One region of the Phascolarctobacterium succinatutens genome, then DNA from elsewhere that is predicted to be linked to it. Evidence: riboswitches for the same ligand, from Rfam matches in the RefSeq annotation. Region 1 holds a riboswitch; each other region holds the start of a gene.
The links. A riboswitch is a leader RNA that binds a small molecule or an ion and turns the genes downstream of it on or off. The one in region 1 is predicted to bind cobalamin.

Region 1 (2,267 bases):
CCCCTGTATATATTATTTTGCTAAGGGCCGGCGCCAGAAAAACAGATAAGCCGGCTTTGATAACCTCCAAAATAAGGGAAAGATTTTTTGGAAAAATAAGGGAAAGAACTAAAAATAAGGGAAAGAAGCAAGCGCCGTCGGCCGTAAGGCAGGCGGCGATTTGCGCATTACAGAACAATATTTCCTTAAATAAAATTGTGGAGCAGGCTTTGCAGCGTTTTTTGATGCTGGAAAATTAAATATATAAAAAATTTTTATAGCTGTATGATAGCTGGCGAGCTATATTACGTCAGAGCAAGAATATAGTTGTAGGTTAGTTGACGTGTAATCACAATATAATAATGCTTTGAACATTAGGGACTTCGTTTTAAAATTACGGAGTCCTTTATTTGTGTACAGAGAGAGCTCTTTGTACACTTTTTTCTTGACGTTTTTGTGAATAACGTGCTATAATACTAACTGTAAACTGTTTTGTAATTAAAGTAAACTCAAAATAGTAAAAAAACAAATATACATAATTAATAATTTGCTAATTTTTATCTGTCAGTATCTTAAATTACGAAGAGCTGAATATACAATAGCGTATAACAGATAGAAATTTAAGAACCTAACGAGAGAAAAAGAGAATAAAAGCGTATCAGGTGTATTTATACTTAATAGGTAAACAGGTGCAAAACCTGTGCTGTCCCGCAGCTGTAATGTGGAGCTGGCCTTATATAGTCACTGGGAAACCGGGAAGACAAGGCTGGCAGTGAAGCAGAGCCAGAAGAACTGCCTGATATAGGGCCTTTCAAACAACCTGCGATGTACAGGATTGCGCTTTCCCAGGGATAAGTGCGTCTTGCTGTCACAGTACGGCAAGGCGCTTTTATTTTGACTGCAATATTTGTATGAAGTGTATTTATTATTCTTGCATATTAACATCTGACAAGCGGAACAAGGATAGCTTGGTCAGATGCTTTTATGAAAATAAATTTTTTCCCAGTATGCTCAAGAATTACGAGAGAAAGGAGGAGCTATGAAAAGGATATTTATGCTGCTGACCTTAATTTTGGCCCTGATGTGTCCAGCACTTGCCGGTGCGGAGGTATCGAGTGACAAAATGATTTTGGATTGGACAACTTCCAAAGTATGGGTTAACGGCGGCGAACTGTGTGTAACAGGCACTTTTGTCAACAAGCGTAATGACGTAGCTATCACTAAGCTGAACGACTTTATTATGCGTGTTACCTACACAGATAAAAATGGCGAGCGTAAGCAATTTCTTGGTAGACCGGTAAAGTTCCCGATATGCAAGATTCCAGCTAAAGCTTCACGCAAGCTGAATCTTAATTTTGGCCCGTTTGCTGATGATAGTGTCAGTAACTGGGTAACGGCGCAGACCTATACGTTTACGTATATTAACGGTGCGCGGTTCTGATAATGTTTTTTTATGAGTATTAGGCGTTGAGTTTGCAAGAAACTCAAATTTTACAGAAAGAAGTGTATGAGTAACATGAAGAGAAGATATACAGCTGCGGCTGCTATGATGATGGTAATGGGCCTGTGTGCAAGCGCAAGTGCAGCAACTACTGTTGACAAAACCTTGGATAATTATACTTTGGATGGTTTAATTGTTGAGGCTGATGCTGTCAGAAATCAATTTGGTGATATTAATACTGACTCAAACTTCGCACACGGAAAACATCCCGTATGCCTTGATAAATCAGCTTGAACTGAATGTCGAAAGCCATTCACGCACACTTCTGTGCACGCAGACGACTCATCCAAAGAGCGGGCAGATCGTTCAGGAATCGTTCCAAGAGCGATTCGACCAGCAAGACTTCTGACGGATATTCTGCCCGAAGCTGCTCCGCAAACTCCTGCAACACGAGGCGAAGCGCTTCCATGTACTTCAAGTCCGGAAGCTCATCAAGCCCCAGATAGAAGAGCTCGCCGAGGCTTCGCCCATCCGTGTTCTCACGTTCCTCGACAGCCAGGAGCATATATCGTGTGCAGACGACGGCGACATGCGCCGTCATCGCATCGTAGGAGACGGAACGACAATCCTTGCCGAGCCGCAGGTAGGACTTGCACGCTTTGAAGAACACCTCGATGCCCCAGCGCTTCCCGTAGAGCTGGATGACTTCTTCCTCCGAAAGCGAGAGGTCTGTCGTGACGAGGACGAGATAATCCTTCCGCTTGTTGCGGTTCCGCACGAAGACCAATCGCACAGGCACGAGGGATTCTCCCTGTTTCGTCGCGACAGCATCGACGGACAGGAGGTA
Region 2 (2,267 bases), 850 kb from region 1:
CTGCAGGTAAACGTCAACCTGATGATTCGTACTGCCTGCCTGCTGACCGTCAACAACATTATTGCGGCAGTCGGAGCTTCCTTCGGTACTGTGGTGCTGGCAGCTAATGCTGTACTGCTGCAGCTCAAGGATATTATGAGCTATCTGATTGATGGTATGGCGAACGGCGCGGCGATTTTCAGCGGCCGTGCGGTAGGTGCGAAGAACGGTAAGCTGTTTGCCGCTACCATAAAAATGACCTTCAAATGGCTGGTGGTACTGGTCGCTATTCTGATGCTCGGCTACCATCTGGGCAATGAATTTTTTATCCTCCTGTTTACTAATATTGAAGAGGTTGTAGCGATGGCTATGACCTACAATGTATTCGTTTTGTTCTATCCTGTCTGCGCCGGTATCGGCATGGTGCTTTACGGAGTTTTCTGCGGAGCTACCAAAACCGCACCGGTACGTAACATGATGCTGATGGCACTCTTAGTATTTTACCTTTTGCAGTGGCAGCTGGTGCCGCTTTGGGGTAACAGCGGACTGTGGCTGGCCTTGTTAGGCTTTATGCTGTCTCAATCGATAATACTTTTATTCTATTTGTCTTCTTTGAGAAGAATATTTGCATAAGCAACGTTTTCATTACAAATTTGTTGCAAATTATGAGAATTAATGCTATTATAAATTCATAAGTAGTTGCAAATTATGAGAATTAATGCTATTATAAATTCATAAGTATTAGATTATTCTTTTTTGCCGATATAAAGACCTTTTTCAAATTTATACTCTTCTGAGGTGCCTGCCTATGCAGGTAATAATCGGAATACGGTGCAAATCCGTAGCGGTCAAGCCACTGTGAGGCCGAAAGGCTAAGTCAGGTTGATTTCCTCAGTTGATATATTCCTGCTAGCGACGGAAATATATGTAATTACAATTGTGCACATTGTAAGTATGTATCCTTTCTGCGCTCATTTTGCAGGAAGGGTAAATTTTTTTGATGGAGATGATGTGCTTTGACGAAAAAGCAGCTTCTGTCCCGTTTGGGACAGATCATCCTTGTTCTGCTGGGTATCAGCTTTATTACCTTTGCTTTGGTAATGCTGGCTCCAGGTGACGTTGTTCGCCAGATGATTGCAGGTAACGAGGATATTATTGTTAGTCAGGCCGAAATTGATGCACTGCGTGCTGAACTAGGTCTGGACAAGCCCTTCTTCTTCCAATACCTTGACTGGTTAGGAAGAGCTTTACAGGGCAATCTTGGCTTCTCTTACATGGTTAAAAAGCCTGTAGTTGAAGCACTTATGGAGGGCCTTCCCGGTACTATCGTACTTTCCTTGGCTTCTCTGATTATGATGATGGTGGTGGCAATTCCTGCCGGCATCTACTCTGCCGTAAAGCGTGGCAGCATGGTTGACAATATCGTGCGTGGCTTCACTTTTATGGGCGTATCCATGCCCGGCTTCTGGGTAGGCTTGATGCTACTGTGGTTTTTTGGTCTGAAGCTTGACCTGCTGCCCATCGTTGGTGGTGAGATTGGTATTGATACCTTGATTCTGCCGTCCCTGACATTGGCTATCGCTATGGCCTCCAAGTATACACGTCAGGTACGTACAGCAATTCTGGAGGAGCTGCATCAGGACTATGTTGTCGGTGCACGTGCCCGCGGTATGAGCGAAAGCCATATCCTCTGGAAAGAGGTTCTGCCGAATGCTATGCTGCCGCTGATTACTTTGCTTGGTTTGTCTTTAGGTAACCTTCTGGGTGGTGCTGCGGTTATCGAGATGGTTTTCCAATGGCCCGGTCTTGGCCGTATGGCGATTGAAGCTATCACCTACCGTGACTTCCAGCTTGTACAAGGTGTTGTCGTGTGGATTGCGTTGATGTATATGGTTATCAACCTCATTGTTGATATCTCTTACAATTATCTTGATCCGCGTCTGAGAAAGGTAAGGTAAGAGCAGATGGAAACAATTATCAATGGTTTTAAAACCAACCGTGCTTTTGCCGTAACCTCTGTTCTGGTGCTGTGTCTGTTGCTGATAGCAATCGCAGCTCCGGTAATTGCTCCCTATGACCCGACTCATGCTGCTATGAAAGATGCCTTTTTGGAACCCGGTGCACAACATCTTTTTGGTACAGATAAGTTAGGCCGTGACTGCTTCAGCCGTGTGCTGTACGGCGCACGAGCTTCTCTGACCGGCGTATTGGTTCTCGTAGCCAGCGTATTTGTTGTAGGTACTACGATGGGCGTTGTTTCCGGTTACTTCGGCGGTAAGGTTGATATG
Region 3 (2,267 bases), 240 kb from region 1:
GCAATAGCGGAGGTAGAGGTTGTATTGCCGATACCCATTTCACCGGTGTAAAGAATATTATAGCCTTGGTCGATGCACATATCAGCCATTTCGATGCCAACGGCAATAGCCTTTTCGGCCTGCTCACGAGTCATAGCTGGACCTTGGGTGAAGTCTTCGGTTCCCCAAGCTACCTTTTTCTGATAAACCTTGGGCAAATCGCTCAAATCAAAGGCAGTGCCTACATCGCAGACGAAAACATCGGCGTGCGCATGACGTGCCAGCACGGTGGCTCCGGCAGTACCGCGCATATAGCCGTTAATCATCTGGCGCGTAACCTCCTGCGGATAAGCGCTGACACCGTATTTCGCAATACCGTGGTCACCGCACATCAGAACCATCGCCGTCTTTAATTTATCCGGTAAATCCTTGCCGATCATGCCTGCAAGGCCTACAACCATATCCTCCAGCTTGCCCAGATTAGCTGCCGGCTTGTCTATCTTAGCGTAGCCTGCCCGCACTTCTTGCATACGTTCTTCATCCAGAGCAGGTATTATGATTTTCTCCATATCAGTCGTTATTCTCCTTCATCCTCAAATTTAAAAGCCAATTTTTTTACGTCTACAGCCTGACCTGCCACACAATAATAAACATGGTCAGCCTCATTGGCCACACGCTGGTTAACCCAGCCGGCAAGGTCACGGTATTCACGCGCCATCTGATTATCCGGCACAATACCGCTGCCCACCTCATTCGTAACAAAGACAACGATTTTACCGCAATTACGTGCTGCTGCCAGCACCTTGTCAATTTCGTCAAATACTACCTGACAGCGCTCCAGGAATTCACCCTCCGGCGCATCCTTGCCATAAAGCAGGTTACACATATAAACAGTCAGGCAGTCAAACAGAACCGCTCCTGTTTCCGCTGACAGCGCTTCAAGCGTGCGCTCGGCATGATAAGGCGCTTCGTGATTAATCCAACGTGCATCACGACGCTCACGGTGCAGACGCACGCGCTCCGCCATTTCCTCATCTAAGATTTCTGCCGTAGCAACGTAATCGCATTTGGGAGAATAATGCAATACATAGCGTTCTGCAAATTCGCTTTTGCCGCTGCGGGCTCCGCCGGTAACCATAATAATTTTTCCAGGCATATTTCAACCTCCCTTCGTTTTTGTAAGCTGCATGCTTTTCATTTTATACATATATGAAAAAAGCTCCCTTGCGGGAGATTTACAAAATGCAGCTGCATCCAAAAATTCTATATTTACGCATACCAAAGCCAGCCTATCTCCCGTAGGCTCCAAGCTTCGTAACAGGCAGGTCTCCTGGCTTAGCTTCATCGCCCTCAGCGCCTTCCCAACTTGCGTCAGTGACATAATTGCCTGGGCTCCGCTTACAGTAGCGGGACTGCTCCGGATTCTCACCGGCATTCCCTTTTCAGCACCGGCCTCAACCGGCGCACCTGTCAAAAAAATTCCAAGTATATATATTCGACAGCAATTCCTATAATCCTGCTAAGGCGCAAAAAAAGAGCTGCCTAAGCAGCTCTTTCAGGAATTTCGTTATTTTGCGTAATCAACAGCACGAGTTTCGCGGATGATAACAACCTTAATCTGACCGGGATATTCCATTTCATCTTCAATCTTCTTGGAGATATCTCGTGCCAGAAGCACAGCGGAAGCATCATCGATAACATCCGGCTTAACCATAATGCGGATTTCGCGGCCAGCCTGTACGGCATAGCATTTTTCAACGCCCTCAAAGGACTCAGAAATTTCTTCCAATCGAGTTAAGCGCTTCAGGTAGCTTTCCAGAGTTTCGCGTCTTGCACCCGGACGGGCAGCAGATACTGCGTCAGCGGCAGATACCAGAACAGCTTCAACACTCTTAGGCTCGCAGTCACCATGATGCGCCAAAATAGCATTGACAATCAGGTCGGACTCACGGAACTTCTTGGCAATTTCGCCGCCGATTTCAACGTGAGAGCCTTCCATTTCATGGTCAATAGCCTTGCCGATATCATGCAGCAGGCCGGCACGTTTAGCCAGAACAACGTCAACACCGAGCTCAGAAGCCATTACACCTGCCAGGTTAGCAACCTCAACAGAATGGTTCAGGACATTCTGACCATAGCTGGTACGATATTTCAGGCGACCCAGCAGCTTAATCAGTTCGGGATGCAGGCCATGCACACCGACAGCAAAGGTAGCCTGTTCGCCGGCTTCCTTAATTTTCTGCTCAACCTCTTTTTGTGCCTTTTCAACCATTTCCTCAATGCGGGAC

Region 2: it holds a riboswitch for cobalamin, as region 1 does, so the genes downstream of both, nikB (nickel ABC transporter permease) here and M5E81_RS08960 (hypothetical protein) in region 1, are expected to answer to the same signal.
Region 3: it holds a riboswitch for cobalamin, as region 1 does, so the genes downstream of both, cobU (bifunctional adenosylcobinamide kinase/adenosylcobinamide-phosphate guanylyltransferase) here and M5E81_RS08960 (hypothetical protein) in region 1, are expected to answer to the same signal.

The regions. Positions count from the first base shown of each region.
Region 1 is NZ_CP097284.1:1,867,722-1,869,988, reverse strand. Features, by position in the region: cobalamin riboswitch at 623-793, shown strand; gene M5E81_RS08960 (hypothetical protein) at 1,019-1,420, shown strand; gene M5E81_RS08955 (hypothetical protein) at 1,487-1,714, shown strand; gene M5E81_RS08950 (IS4 family transposase) at 1,734-2,267, opposite strand, start outside.
Region 2 is NZ_CP097284.1:367,132-369,398, forward strand. Features, by position in the region: gene M5E81_RS01785 (MATE family efflux transporter) at 1-612, shown strand, start outside; cobalamin riboswitch at 759-887, shown strand; gene nikB (nickel ABC transporter permease) at 996-1,937, shown strand; gene nikC (nickel transporter permease) at 1,944-2,267, shown strand, end outside.
Region 3 is NZ_CP097284.1:1,629,138-1,631,404, forward strand. Features, by position in the region: gene cobT (nicotinate-nucleotide--dimethylbenzimidazole phosphoribosyltransferase) at 1-548, opposite strand, end outside; gene cobU (bifunctional adenosylcobinamide kinase/adenosylcobinamide-phosphate guanylyltransferase) at 557-1,135, opposite strand; cobalamin riboswitch at 1,283-1,465, opposite strand; gene rny (ribonuclease Y) at 1,547-2,267, opposite strand, start outside.